2 regions of the Mycobacterium sp. NTMscope_Eco_3 genome follow, and region 2 is predicted to be linked to the other one. Evidence: riboswitches for the same ligand, from Rfam matches in the RefSeq annotation. Region 2 holds a riboswitch; the other holds the start of a gene.
What was found. Region 2 has a riboswitch for magnesium ahead of AC0KTM_RS24210 (hypothetical protein). Riboswitches for the same ligand answer to the same signal wherever they lie in the genome.
Positions count from the first base shown of each region.

Region 1 (7,548 bases), 2.1 Mb from region 2:
GCTGACGCCCGGCGGCAAACTCGACACCCGCGCCCTGCCCGCCCCCGACTACCAGGGCGGCGACGACTACCTCGCGCCGGCCACCGCGGTCGAGGAGATCCTGGCCTGGCTCTACGCCCAGGTGCTGGGTCTGGAGCGGGTAGGGGTGCAGGAGTCGTTCTTCGACCTGGGCGGGGATTCCCTGTCGGCCATGCGCCTGGTCGCCGCGATCTACAACGCCCTCGACATCCACCTGCCCGTCCGCGCCGTCTTCGAGGCGCCGTCGGTGCGCAGCCTGAGCCAGCAGCTCAACCGCGATCCCGGTGCGGCGGAAGGCCATCGGGCCGACTTCGCCTCGGTGCACGGCCGCGACGCCACCGAGGTGTACGCCTGCGACCTCACGCTGGACAAGTTCATCGACGCCCCGACGCTGGCCGCCGCGCCGGCGCTGCCGGGCCCGAGCTCCGAGGTGCGCACGGTCCTGTTGACCGGGGCCACCGGCTTCCTCGGTCGTTACCTGGTGCTGCAATGGCTCGAACGGCTGGAACTGGCCGACGGCAAGCTGATCTGCCTGGTGCGGGCCACCTCCGACGAGGACGCGCGGCGCCGGCTCGAGAGGACCTTCGACCCCCCGGGTTGTGCGGGCGACCCCGCCCTGCGGCGCTATTTCGACGAACTCGCCGCCGACCACCTCGAGGTCATCGCCGGCGACAAGGGCCAGGCCAACCTCGGCCTGGACGAACAGACGTGGCAGCGGCTGGCCGACACCGTCGACCTGATCGTCGACTCCGCGGCCGTGGTCAACGGCGTGCTGCCCTACAGCGAGCTGTTCGCCCCCAACGTCGCGGGCACCGCCGAGCTGATCCGGCTGGCGCTCACCACCAAACTCAAGCCGTACACGTATGTCTCGACGGCCAACGTGGGCGACCAGATCGAGCCGTCGGCGTTCACCGAGGACGCCGACGTCCGCGTCGCCGGCCCGATCCGCACGATCGACGGCAGCTACGGCAACGGCTACGGCAACAGCAAGTGGGCCGGCGAGGTGCTGCTGCGCGAGGCCCACGACCTGTGCGCGCTGCCCGTCGGGGTGTTTCGCTGCGACATGATCCTGGCCGACACCACCTACGCGGGCCAGCTCAACCTGTCGGACATGTTCACCCGGCTGCTGTTCAGCGTCGTCGCCAGCGGCGTCGCGCCGGCCTCGTTCTACAAGCTCGACTCCCGCGGCAACCGGCAACGCGCGCACTTCGACGCCCTGCCCGTCGAGTTCGTCGCCGAGTCGATCACCACGCTGGGCGCCCAGGTGGGCCGCGAATCAGCTGCGGGGTTCGAGACCTACCACGTGATGAACCCGCACGACGACGGCATCGGGCTCGACGAGTACGTCGACTGGGTGATCGAGGCCGGCTACCCGATCGAGCGGGTCGACGACTTCGGGGAGTGGCTGCACCGGATGGAAACCGCGCTGCGCGCCCTGCCGGAGCGCCAGTGCCACCAGTCGGTGCTGCAGCTGTTGCAGTTGCGCAACGCGCAGCACGTGCCGCCGGCCGACCCGGCGCGCGGCTGCCTGGGGCCGACCGAGCGCTTTCGGGCCGCGGTGCAGGAAGCCAAAATCGGCCCCGACAACGACATCCCGCACATCAGCGCGGCGGTGATCGTCAAATACGTGACCGACCTGCAGCTGCTCGGTCTGCTCTGAAACACCTTGGCCGGTAGCGTGTTTCGCTGCCGCGGCCCGAAGCCGTCGTCGCCGCCCGTCCCGCTGGCTACCATGACCGGTAGACCGCGACGGTCCCGCCGCAGGAGAGGAGTGCTCATCCGATGACAACAGCGCGCCTGCCCAAACTGCCACTGGACGAAGCCAAAGCCGCCGCCGACGAAGCGGCCGTCCCCAATTACATGGCCGAACTGAGCATCTTCCAAGTGCTGCTCAACCATCCGCCGCTGGCGCGCGCCATCAACGACCTCCTCGCCACCATGCTCTGGCACGGCGCCCTCGACGCGCGGCTGCGCGAGCTGGTGATCATGAGGATCGGCTGGCTGACCGCCTGCGACTACGAATGGACGCAGCACTGGCGCGTCGCGTCCCGGCTCGGCGTCCCGGGCGACGACCTGCTCGGCGTGCGAGAGTGGCGGAACCACTCGGGGTTTGGGCCCACCGAGCGGGCCGTGCTGGCGGCCACCGACGACGTGGTGCGCGACGGCGCGGTCAGCGCCGCGAGCTGGGCGGCATGCGAGCGCGAATTCAACGGCGACACAACGGTTCTCGTCGAACTGGTCACGGTCATCGGCGCGTGGCGCATGGTCTCGTCCATCCTGCAGAGCCTCGAGGTGCCGCTGGAGGAGGGTGTGTCGAGCTGGCCTCCGGACGGCCGCCCGCCCGGGTCGTAGGGCCGCAGTCCCGGCGTGAATTGCTCAGGGCCGTAAGCGATTGACTTATCAAGGGAGAACTCTTAGCGTCGGGCAATGAGAACCAGGGTCGCCGAGATGCTCGGTGTCGAATTCCCGATCTGCGCCTTCAGCCATTGCCGCGACGTGGTGGCCGCGGTGACCAATGCGGGAGGGTTCGGCGTCCTGGGTGCCACCGCGCACAGCCCGGCGCGGCTGCGCAGCGAGCTGACGTGGATCGAGGAGCAGACCGGCGGCAAGCCCTACGGGGTCGACCTGCTGCTGCCACCAAAGTACGTCGGCGCCGAGCAGGGCGGGATCGACGCCGCCCAGACCCGGACCCTCCTGCCCGACGAGCACCGCGCGTTCGTCGACGACCTGCTGGCCCGCTACGGCGTGACGGCGCCCGCCGGGGAAGCCCGCGCGTCCGCGGGCGGTTTGAACATCTCGCCCAAGAGCTACCAGCCGCTGCTCGACGTGGCCTTCGCGCACAACATCCGGCTGATCGCCAGCGCGCTCGGCCCGCCCCCGGCGGACCTCGTCGAACGCGCCCACGACCAGGACGTGCTGGTGGCCGCGTTGGCCGGCACCACCCGCCACGCGCAGCGGCACGCCGCCGCCGGCGTCGACCTGATCGTCGCGCAGGGCACCGAGGCCGGCGGCCACACCGGCGAGGTGGCGACCATGGTGCTGGTGCCGGAGGTCGTCGACGCCGTCGCGCCGGTGCCCGTGCTCGCCGCCGGCGGGATCGCCCGCGGCCGCCAGATTGCGGCGGCGCTGGCTTTGGGCGCCGAGGGCGTGTGGTGCGGGTCGGTCTGGCTGACCACCGAGGAGGCCGAGACGGTGCCCGTGGTCAAGGAGAAGTTCCTGGCCGCCACGTCCTCGGACACGGTGCGGTCGCGCTCGATGACCGGCAAGCCGGCGCGGATGCTGCGCACCGCCTGGACCGAGGAGTGGGACCGCCCGGAGAACCCGGACCCGCTGGGCATGCCGTTGCAGACCGCGCTGATCACCGAGCCGCAGGTGCGCATCAACTCCGCGGCCGCCCACGACGGCGCCAAGGCGCGTGAGCTGGCGACTTACTTCGTCGGGCAGGTGGTGGGCTCGCTCGATCGGGTCCGCCCGACGCGCTCGGTGGTACTCGACATGGTCGACGAGTTCATCGACACGATCGGCCGGCTCGACGGCCTGGTCGAGAAGTGACCCGGCCGGTCGGTAACGAATCGCGGACACGCTATCCAGGGATTTGACCGCGTCAGACCGCTCGTGCATTATCGGTCGGGTAAGCACCTCGTTAGGTGAGGCGTCTACACGAATACAGGCCACTGACCCCGAACGTCGAAAGACGCCCCGGGTCAGGACAGCTCCTCCCGGCTTAAGGGTTGAGCCCAGGTGGCTTCCGGTTTGGATTGTTTTCCAGCCAGGACACGTCGTGTGGTGCCGAAGCTCTGACGAGAGGGGTGCGGATCTCCGGCGGTCGTCGGATTCTGCTCCTTTTGCTGCGCCTAGATCGCATGCGACCCCGCATGCGTCGCGACCGCGAGGAGGTGAGGGACACATGAGTTCTAGCGATAGTCCGGATCGAAGTCCGAACCCTGTTTCGTCCCGATCCGTTCTCCGGCGCGACCTTCTCGGCTGAGTCGTCGCACACGCTAAGTGCTTATCCGCCAAGCGTTCTGAGATCGGAACCGACCCGGGACGGGACACGTCAGTCCTTTTTGGTCCCCGTTGGCATTCTCCTCTAGGAGTCGATCATGACCGCAGCTCTCTACGACGAAGTCGTCACCGTCGCGCCCGCCCGCACCCTGACGGTGGTTCCCGACGTCACCGAAATCCAGGTTCCCGAGCCCGTGGAAGAGCCGCGCCGCAGCGATTACCCGCTCTTCGGCCCGGGCGGCGACCCGCTGGTCAACGGGGCCTGCCGGTTGCTGAGCATTCCGCTGCGGCACGTGTACGCGGCGCTGTGGCGGGTGGGTGTGCTCGAGGTTCGGGCCTGACAGTCCGACCGCGAGACTGTAATTGCCGACGGGTTCACTCGGCGTTTGCGTCGGCAGTTGCAGTCTCGCGATAAGATTTACTGGCGTCGATCCGGCCATCACCGGGGAGCCTTCGGAAGAACAGCCGACCGGCTCAGTAGAACCGAACGGGCAGGCCCGTCACAGCCTTTTCAATGAGCGGCCGCGCGAAAGCGCGGCAAGCGGGGTGGTACCGCGGCGCTCGCGCAGCCAGCGCGTCGTCGTCCCCAGGCCTGGAGACTGGCACAGGAGACGACGTTTGACCGAGCACACATACCCGAAGCCGGCCGGCGGGGCGCCCGACTTCCCGGCCCTCGAGCTCGAGGTGCTGGACTACTGGGCCCGCGACGACACCTTCCGCGCCAGCATCGCCCGCCGCGACGGCGCCGAAGAATATGTGTTCTACGACGGGCCGCCGTTCGCCAACGGCCTGCCGCATTACGGGCACCTGCTCACCGGTTACGTCAAGGACATCGTCCCGCGATACCGCACCATGAGCGGCTACAAGGTGGAGCGCCGGTTCGGCTGGGACACCCACGGCCTGCCGGCCGAACTCGAGGTCGAGCGCCAGTTGGGCATCACCGACAAGTCCCAGATCGATGACATGGGCATCGCCGCCTTCAACGACGCCTGCCGCGCCTCGGTGCTGCGCTACACCGACGAGTGGCGGGCCTACGTCACCCGCCAGGCGCGCTGGGTCGATTTCGACAACGACTACAAGACGCTGGACCTGCCGTATATGGAGTCGGTGATCTGGGCGTTCAAACAGCTCTGGGACAAAGGCCTGGCCTACGAGGGCTACCGGGTGTTGCCCTATTGCTGGCGCGACGAAACCCCACTGTCCAACCACGAATTGCGGATGGACGACGACGTCTACCAGAGCCGGCAGGACCCCGCGCTCACCGTCGGCTTCCGGGTGGTGGGCGGCGACCTGGACGGGGCTTTCTTGTTGGTCTGGACGACCACGCCGTGGACCCTGCCGTCCAACCTCGCCGTCGCGGTCAATCCCGACGTGACCTACGTCGAGGTGCGTTCCGAGGGCAGGCGTTTCGTGCTGGCCGAGGCGCGGCTGGCCGCCTACGCGAAGGAGCTCGGCGAAGAGCCCGAGGTGCTCGGCACCTACCGGGGTGCGCACCTGCTGGGCACGCGGTACCTGCCGCCGTTCCCGTATTTCTCTGACACCCCCAACGCATTTCAGGTCCTGCCGGGCGAGTTCGTCACCACCGAGGACGGCACCGGCATCGTGCACATGGCGCCGGCCTACGGCGAGGACGACATGGTCGTGGCGGACGCCGCCGGCATCGCCGCGGTCACCCCGGTCGATTCCAAGGGGCGTTTCGACGCCACCGTCCCGGATTACCAGGGGCAGCACGTCTTTGACGCCAACCCGCACATCATCCGCGACCTGAAGAACGGCAGCGGTCCCACCGCGGCCAACGGGGCGGTGCTGCTGCGCCACGAAACCTACGAGCACCCCTACCCGCACTGCTGGCGGTGCCGCAATCCGCTGATCTACCGGGCGGTGTCGTCGTGGTTCGTCGCCGTCACCGAATTCCGCGACCGCATGGTGGAACTCAACCAGCAGATCACCTGGTACCCCGAGCATGTCAAGGACGGCCAGTTCGGCAAGTGGCTGCAGGGCGCCCGCGACTGGTCGATCTCGCGAAACCGTTACTGGGGCACCCCGATTCCGGTGTGGAAGTCCGACGATCCCGCCTACCCTCGCATCGACGTGTACGGCAGCCTCGACGAGCTGGAGCGCGACTTCGGGGTGCGGCCCACCAACCTGCACCGGCCCTTCATCGACGAGCTGACCCGGCCCAATCCCGACGACCCGACCGGGCGTTCGATGATGCGGCGTATCCCGGACGTGCTCGACGTGTGGTTCGACTCCGGGTCGATGCCCTACGCCCAGGTGCACTACCCGTTCGAGAACTCCGACTGGTTCGACACCCACTATCCCGGCGACTTCATCGTCGAGTACATCGGCCAGACCCGCGGCTGGTTCTACACGTTGCACGTGCTGGCCACCGCGCTGTTCGACCGGCCCTCCTTCAAAACCTGTGTGGCCCACGGCATCGTGCTGGGCTCCGACGGCCAGAAGATGAGCAAGTCGCTGCGCAACTATCCCGACGTGTCCGAGGTGTTCGACCGCGACGGCTCCGACGCCATGCGCTGGTTCCTGATGGCCTCGCCGATCCTGCGCGGCGGCAACCTCATCGTCACCGAGCAAGCCATCCGCGAGGGCGTGCGCCAGGTGCTGCTGCCGTTGTGGAACGCCTACAGCTTCCTCGCGCTCTACGCGCCGAAAGTCGGTACCTGGCGCACCGATTCGACCCAGGTGCTGGACCGCTACATCCTGGCCAAGCTCGCCGAACTGCGCGACGACCTGACCCGCGAGATGGACCGCTGTGACATCTCGCGGGCCTGCGAGCAGCTGCGCCAATTCACCGAGGCGTTGACGAACTGGTATGTGCGACGGTCGCGTTCGCGGTTCTGGACCGAGGACGTTGACGCCATCGACACCCTGCACACCGTGCTGGAGGTGACGGCGCGGCTGGCCGCGCCGCTGCTACCCTCGGTGACCGAGGTCGTCTGGCGCGGCCTGACTGCTGAGCGGTCGGTGCACCTGACCGACTGGCCGCAGGCGGGGGAGGTGCCCGCCGACCCGGACCTGGTCGCCGCGATGGATCAGGTTCGCGACGTGTGCTCGGCCGCCTCCTCCTTGCGCAAGGCCAAGAAGCTGCGGGTGCGGTTGCCGCTTCCGAAACTGACTGTGGCCGTGGAGAACCCGCATCGTTTGGAGCCGTTCGCCGACCTGATCGCCGACGAGCTCAACGTCAAGAGCGTCGAGCTGACCGACGCGATCGACACCTACGGCCGGTTCGAGCTCACCGTCAACGCGCGGGTGGCCGGGCCGCGGCTGGGCAAGGACGTGCAGGCCGCGATCAAGGCGGTCAAGGCGGGGGAGGGCGTCGTCAACGACGACGGCACCCTGACCGCCGGCCCCTCGGTGTTGCAGCCCGGCGAATACAGCTCGCGGCTGGTCGCCGCCGACCCGGAATTCACCGCGGCCCTGCCCGACGGCGCGGGCCTGGTGGTGCTGGACGGCACCGTCACACCGGAACTCGAAGCCGAGGGCTGGGCCAAGGATCGGATCCGCGAA
Region 1 covers NZ_CDRJYZ010000001.1:3,113,691-3,121,238, reverse strand. Annotated here, with positions in the region: gene AC0KTM_RS14250 (non-ribosomal peptide synthetase) at 1-1,678, shown strand, start outside; gene AC0KTM_RS14245 (carboxymuconolactone decarboxylase family protein) at 1,801-2,370, shown strand; gene AC0KTM_RS14240 (NAD(P)H-dependent flavin oxidoreductase) at 2,446-3,570, shown strand; M-box (ykoK) riboswitch at 3,651-3,834, shown strand; gene AC0KTM_RS14235 (Rv1535 family protein) at 4,122-4,364, shown strand; gene ileS (isoleucine--tRNA ligase) at 4,642-7,548, shown strand, end outside.
Region 1: it holds a riboswitch for magnesium, as region 2 does, so the genes downstream of both, AC0KTM_RS14235 (Rv1535 family protein) here and AC0KTM_RS24210 (hypothetical protein) in region 2, are expected to answer to the same signal.

Region 2 (7,548 bases):
GTTGTTGGGGTTGAGCATCGGCGACTGGGGCGCGGTGAGCCCCAAGCCCACGTCGCTCGGCTTGATCAGCAGAAAGCCGTAATCGGTGGGTTGGCCCGGCGGCGGCCCGGTGACCGCGCTCGAGCCGGTCGGGGACGCGGACGGGCTCGACTCCGTCACTGAGGGCGACGAGGATTCGTCCGCACCGCCGCAGCCCGCGCTCGCGGCGCCGACCGCGACGATCGCGGTCATGGCGGTCACGTGCCGCAAGGCCCCGCCCGCCACGCCGATTCGAGCAACCCCCACGCATGTCCCTTCCACACGTCATCCGTGTTCGAGTTGTTACGAACATATGCCCAACGGGCCGGCGATGGGTAGCTCTTTGCGTGCCTATGCTGGCGTGGGTAGGGGTGTCTTCGCGTGAGGAGATCGGCATGACCGCTGCAACGGCGCGCGCCGTACGGTTCGACCGCTACGGGGGCCGTGAGGTGTTGTACGTGGCGGACATCGACATGCCCACGCCCGAGCCGGGTGAGGTCGTCGTCGAGGTTCGCGCGGCCGGGATCAACCCCGGCGAGGCCGGCATCCGGGTCGGGGCGATGCACGAGAGGTTCCCGGCCACCTTTCCCTCCGGGGAGGGCAGCGATCTCGCCGGCGTCGTGACGGCGGTGGCGCCCGGGGTCACCGAGTTTGCGGTCGGCGACGAGGTCTTGGGTTTCAGCCTGCGCCGCTCCAGCCACGCGACCCACGTCGCCGTTCCGGTGGGCCAGTTGATCCGCAAACCTCCTCAACTCGGTTGGGAGGCAGCGGGTTCGCTCTACGTGGCGGGCGTGACGGCGTACGCGGCGGTGCGTGCGGTTGCGCCCCAACCGGGTGAGACGGTCGCCGTGTCGGCCGCCGCCGGCGGGGTGGGCAGCCTGGTGGTGCAGCTTCTGGTGCTCCGCGAGGCGCGCGTCCTCGGCATCGCGGGCCCCGGCAACGCCGACTGGCTGCGCGCGCACGGCGTCGTCCCGATCGCCTACGGTGACGGGCTCGCCGAGCGGCTGCGCGACGCGGCGCCGGACGGAATCGACGCGTTCATCGATCTGTTCGGCCCGGACTACGTCCAGCTCGCCATGGACCTCGGCGTGGCGCCGCAGCGGATCGACACCATCATCGCCTTCCAGAAGGCCGACGAGGTGGGCGCCAAGACCGAGGGCAGCATGGACGCCTCGACACCCGAAGTGCTCGCCGAAATGGCCGGCCTGATCGTCTCCGGCGCCATCGAGTTCGACGTCGCCGCAACCTATCCGCTGGACCGGGTCGCCGACGCGTTCGCCGAACTCGAGCAACGGCACACCCACGGGAAAATCGTTCTGCTGCCTACCGGCTCACAATGACGAGACCGGCTCGATGACCCCGGCCTGCACGATTTTGATGATGACGAACGCGACGGCCACCACGAGATAGCCGCGCAGCGTGAGCAACCCCGCCCGGCGCGACGGCGACATCGCCGGCCTGTCGAGCAGGGCCAGGTTCGGGGTTTGCCAGCCGGCCCGGTCCTGGCGGCGCACGGCCCGCCGTTCGGCGCGGGTGAGCGATGCGGCGTCGTCGAGTTCGTCGACCTGCTCGGGGTCGAGACCACCTCCGAGGGTGCGCACGATGGCTTCCGCCTCGGCCAGGCTGCGATGCCGCCGGCCGACGATGATCATCACCGCACCGCCGACGATGCCGATCACGGCGCCGACACCGAGCCCGATCTCGATGGTGGCCGTGGACAGGTCCGGGAAGAACGTCGTCGCCGTCAACGCCAGCGACAACAGCACCAGGCACCACACGATGCTCCACGCAATGATGTTCTGCCGCACCGTGTTCACCCACGGCCCCAGCACCGCGCGGTCATTGCACAGCAAGACCAGAAAGACGGTCGCCGAGGGGAGCAGCACGCCGGCGAGCGCCTGCACGCCCTGGGTCACCAGCCCCAGGATGTGGTCGGGGCTGAACGAGACGGCCGCCGACACCGCGAGCAGCGCCGCGTAGCCACCGTAGAACACCGGCGCCTCGCTGATCTTCCAATGCAACGAGTGCCGCTTGCCCATGGCGTCACCGACGGCATAGGTGGTCGCCAGGCCGACGGCGTTGGCGCCGATCAGCGACGCGTCGAGCAGGATGATCGCAAACAGCGCCCCCACCGTGCCGCCCAGATGCCGGGACAACCCGGCGGCGACGGCGCCCGCGTCGGTGAAGTGGCCGGCATCGGCGGTGCCCGCCAATCCGAACGCCGTCACCGCCATCAGCGCCGTCGCCCCGACCATGACCACGACGATCCCGATCACCAAATCGGCTCGCCCGTAAGGGATCCAGCGCGCGGTGATGCGCTTGTCGACCACGTTGGACTGCTGGAAGAACAGCTGCCACGGCGCGACGGTCGTTCCCACGATCGCGACCACCAGCAGCAGCACGGTCGAGTTCAGCCCACCGGGGAATTGCGGAATCAGGCCGGCCGCAGTCGCTTTCGGGGCCGGGTGCGCCAGCAGCACCATCGGGATGATCAGCACGTTGACGGCGATCAGCAGGAACATCAACCGCTCCCAGCGGCGAAACGACCCCCCGGCCACGACGGCGAACAGCAGCACCGCGGCGGCCGGGACGGCGACGAACTTCGGGCAGCCCAGGAAACCGAGAGCCAGTGACACACCGATGAATTCGGTGACGATTGTCAGGGCGTTCAAGACCAACAGGTCACCGACGCTGAAGGCGCCCCAGAACTTTCCGAACCGTTCGAAGATCAAGCGCGCGTGACCCACCCGGGCGACGGCGCCCAGCCGCAGCACCATTTCCTGGTTCACGTACAGCACCGGAATCATCAGTGCCAGCGTCCACAGCAGGCCCATCCCGTAGTCCTGGCCGGCCTGGGCGTAGGTCGCGACGCCACCGGCGTCGTTGTCGCCGACCATCACGATCAGGCCGGGACCGCTGATGACCGCCAGTGTCTTCAGCCGCCGCCAGCGGCCGTTCGTGGTGCCCCCGGTGCCGTCGCGCCCGATGCGGCCGAACGCGCCGACGATGTCGCCGACGTGCGCGGTGTCCAGCACCGTCGGCCCCTGCTCCTCGGCGTGCGGGGTCTCCACCGCGGCGGCCGAACGGCCGAAAATAAGGCTGCGGCGGCCGCCGCGGGTGTGGATCGAAGTCATCTGATCCTCGCTGTACGAATCGTTCTCACCTCGCGGTGAGGAATGCGGATGCGCCCGATGCGGGGAACGGATCACCAGTGGTTGTCGGGGCGGCCCGACACGTGTCCGCCCAGCGAGGCGGTGACCACGGCGATCGGCATCCGCGAAACGTACAGGTTGGCCCGCTCCTGGGGGGTCAGGTTGGCCCGCAGGTGCAACTTGTCGGCCAGCAACCGGCCCGCGCGCAGCATCGACCGGCCGCGTCCCCTGGGGGCGGCGGAAAAACGGTGCGTAACAACAAAAGCCATGATCTTCTCCTGCCAGAGGTCCGATCGGCGTCGACACCGTCCGTGGAACGTGTCAGCCGCGCAGGACCGGAAGGAAGGTCAGGCGGCGGAAGGAATGCCGGAGCCGGATCGGGACAAAACGAATTTTGGATGCGGACTATCGCCGGGACTCATCTCGCCCTCACCTCCTCACGGCCGGGACACACGCGGGTGTCATCACATTCACCTGAACGAGAGAGGCACGAATGACCGACGGCACCAACGCCGCCGGTCGCACCCCTCTCGTCGGAGCTTCGGCACTGCACGGCGTATCCGGACGGAGCCGATGGTCGTCCAGAAGCCACTTGGGCTCAACCCTTGGGTCCGGGAAGAGCTGTCCTGACCCGGGGCGTCTCTCGACGTTCGGGGTCAGTGGCCTGTATCCATGCAGACGCCTCACCTACCGAGGTGCTTGCGGAGTCCATAGTGGCACCGCGGCCCGGGCTCGTCAAACTCATTTGCGCTGAGCGTGGCGCCGCCGTCGCGCCCCCAGCGCCCACCCGGGCTGCCTCGGTTCGATTGCCCGCTCCTCACTCGCGCCGTTCCGGCGCTCACCGTCGCCGCCCTCGGTTCGATCGCCCGCTCCTCACTCGCGCCGTTCCGGCGCTCACCGTCGCCGGGCCCGGTTCGATCGCCCGCTCCTCACTCGCGCCGTTCCGGCGCTCACCGTCGCCGGGCTACGCTCGGCGACATGACCACAACCCTGCAGGATCCGCGGGTCGCATCGGCGCTCGACCGCATGTACGCCGAGTCGAAGAACCAGATGTCGCTCTTGCGCGAGCGGCGTGGCACCTTCGATCAGCCGATGACCGCCCAGGAGCGCGCCGACGCGATGAGCGAGTTCTACATCCCGGTGACGCCCGAAGCCGGCCGGCTGCTGTATTCGCTGGTCCGCGCCACCCGCCCGGCGACCGTCGTCGAATTCGGGATGTCGTTCGGGATTTCCGCCGTTCACCTGGCCGCCGCGGTGCGTGACAACGGGAGCGGCCGGGTGGTGACCACCGAGCTCAGCGCCACCAAGATCGCCGCCGCGAAGCAGACCTTCGCCGAGACGGGCTTGGACGATGTGATCACGATCCTGGAGGGCGACGCCTTGAGCACGCTGGAAAGCCTGGACGGGGCGATCGATTTTCTGCTGCTCGACGGTTGGAAAGACTTGTACCTGCCCGTGATCGAGCTGCTCGAGCCCCGCCTGTCCACGGGTGCGTTGGTCATCGCCGACAACGCCAGCTCGGCCGACATGGCCCCGTATCTCGACCGGGTGCGCGACCAGGACAACGGCTACGTCAGCTTCAACTTCCAGGTTCGCGACAGCGACAGCATGGAGATCAGCTGCCGCACAGGCACTTAGGAGAATTGCCTGCGCGGCGCTACCGCAGCGATTCCTCGAGCCACGGCGTCAGCCACTTCACCCCTTCCGGGGTCAGGTGCACACCGTCGCTGCGCACCTTGATGCCGTCGACCTTGGCGGTGTAGACGCCGTCGGGGCACAGCTTCTTGTTCAGGTCGAGGATCGCGACGTTCGGGTGATGGCTGACGGTCTTGCGCAACATGGTGTTCCACAGGTTGACCCGGTCCGGCTGGTCCTCGGGATACAGCCGGCCGTCCGGCTTCTCACCGCCGCGGCTGTACGGCACGGTCGCGACCACCACCCGCACACCGGTGGAACCGGCGATAGTCAGCGCCCGCTCGAGTTCGCCGTTGAGGTAGGCGTCGAAGGTCGGGTCGCCGATGTGGGTCCACTGGCCCTCGTTGACGCGATCCACGGTTTCCCAGCGGCCGATGATCAGCAGCGCGACATCGGGCTGGTCCTGGCTGACCTGCCTCGCCCATCGAATCGGCCAGCCGTCGCACTCGGATCGCTGCTCCAGCGTCTGACCCACATACCGGTACGGCGTGCCGCGCACCAGGCTGCACCCGATGACGGTGTGGTCGAGGAAGGCGAATCCCGGCGTCGGCGGGAGGTAGTGCATCCACGTCCACCCGATCGAATCACCGAACACCGAGACGGTGAACGGCCGATTGGGATCCCGGGGCCGGCTTTCTCCCGGCGGCGACGGCGAGACCGCCGCGACCGCCGAGACACCGGGCGGCAGGCCCACCTCACGCAGTCCCGGCCCGGTTCCCACCGGAACCACCAACAGCGTCACCGCCGCGGCGCTGGCCACGGTCGCCGCCGCCAACGGCAGCAGCGGCACCCGCGAAGGGCGCCAGCGCCGGATGGGCTGCTCGAGCACCCAATACGACGCCGCGGCCACCGCCACCGTGGCGGCGCACCGCGCGGCGAACAGCGGCAGCCCGGCCCACCCGGTGCGTTCGCCGTTGAGCGCCAAGAAGATCGGCCAGTGCCACAGGTAGATGCCATACGAGATGGTCCCGAGCCACACCAGCGGCGGCAACGCGAGCGCGCGGGCGACGACGCCGCGCTGCTCCAGGCCGACCGGGGCGATGACGAGGACGGCCGCGATCGCGACGCCGATCAGCAGGCCGTGGCGGAATTCGCCGCTGGCGCCGGTGGCGTAGTGGGTCGCCGCCGCCAGCCCCGCCACACCCAGCAGCGGCAGGATCCGGGCGGCGCGCCGCGCCCACCGGGTGCGGATCATGCACCAGCCGCGGTTCATCGACTGCCAGTCCCGTACCAGCAGGGCGGCGGCCGCCGCACCGACCAGCAGCGCCTGCGCGCGGGTGTCGGTGCCGAAGTAGATCCGGTCGCGGGTGCCGTCGGAGGCCATGACGATGGCGAGCGCCGCGGACGCCAGCGTCCCGAGGGTGGCGATGACAAACGTCGCGAAGCGCACCCCGCCGACGGTGGCCCGGGTGAAGCGGCGCCTCGCGCGTGCGGCCAGCGCCAGCGCGACCGCGATCAGCAGCAGCGGCCAGACGAAGTAGTACTGCTCCTCCACCCCGAGCGACCAGGTGTGCTGCAGCGGCGACGGCGGCGCCCCCTGGGTGAAGTAGTCGGTCTTCTGGGCGACGAACCGCCAGTTCGCCATCCACACGAACGCCGCGATGGCGTCGTCGCGCAGGCCGGTGAGCGACCGCTCGGGTAGCAGCTGCCGGGCCGCCGCCACGGTGAGCACCATCAACACCAGCGCCGGCAGCAGCCGCCGCGCGCGCCGGATCCAGAAGCCGGTGAGCTCGATGCGGCCGGTGCGTCCCAGCTCGTCGAGCAGCAGCGAGGTGATCAGGAATCCGCTGAGAACGAAGAAGACGTCGACGCCGATGAATCCGCCGCTGACGCCGGGGATTCCTCCGTGCCCGATGAGCACCAGCGCGACGGCGATCGCGCGCAGGCCGTCGAGCGCCGGGATTCCGCTGCGCCGCTCGGGGCGGTCCCAGACGGCCAGCCGGCCAACCCGGCGCACGGGGGCGACCCATCGGGGCCGACTACGACGAGCCGGTGCGGGGTGAGACCCGCCCGGCTCGGTGCTCGCCGTCAACGCGCCGTGACTACCATCCCGCCCGGCGCCATGGTTGATGCCGATACGTCGCTGCCCCTCCTCGTGAACGGAGCCAGCTTAAGGGTGGACGCGCGGGATTCCGCGGAGGACACGCAACGGTTTTCGGCCGTGGTGCGTTCGGATTTCGGTGCGGCGGGCTATCGGGCGGCCTTGTCGGGCGCGTAGCCGAGGGTGCTCTTGACCTCCAGGTATTCGTGGAAGCCGAACTCGCTCCATTCGCGGCCATTGCCGCTGCGCTTGTAGCCGCCGAACGGCGCGTTCATGTCGAATGCGTGGTTGATCGTCACCCATCCCGCGCGGATCCTGCGGGCAACTTCGCGTGCCGTGTCGAGGTCGGCCCCGGAGACATAGCCGGCGAGACCGTACTCGGTGTCGTTGGCGATCTCGACGGCCTGGTCGAGGTCGTCATAGCCGAGGATGCACAGCACCGGCCCGAAGATCTCCTCGCGCGCGATCGTCATGTCGTTGGTGACGTGCGCGAAAACGGTCGGCTTGACGTAGTACCCCGTGTCCAGCCCCGCCGGCCGGCCCGGGCCGCCCGCGACCACGGTCGCGCCCTCGTCGATGCCCTGCTGAATCAGGCGCTGCACCTTCTCGAACTGCGTCTTCGACGCCACCGGCCCGATCGCC
Region 2 covers NZ_CDRJYZ010000001.1:5,203,738-5,211,285, forward strand. Annotated here, with positions in the region: gene AC0KTM_RS24195 (hypothetical protein) at 1-285, opposite strand, end outside; gene AC0KTM_RS24200 (NADP-dependent oxidoreductase) at 414-1,358, shown strand; gene AC0KTM_RS24205 (NRAMP family divalent metal transporter) at 1,350-3,152, opposite strand; gene AC0KTM_RS24210 (hypothetical protein) at 3,224-3,439, opposite strand; M-box (ykoK) riboswitch at 3,689-3,872, opposite strand; gene AC0KTM_RS24215 (O-methyltransferase) at 4,149-4,808, shown strand; gene AC0KTM_RS24220 (acyltransferase family protein) at 4,828-6,822, opposite strand; gene AC0KTM_RS24225 (aldehyde dehydrogenase family protein) at 7,056-7,548, opposite strand, start outside.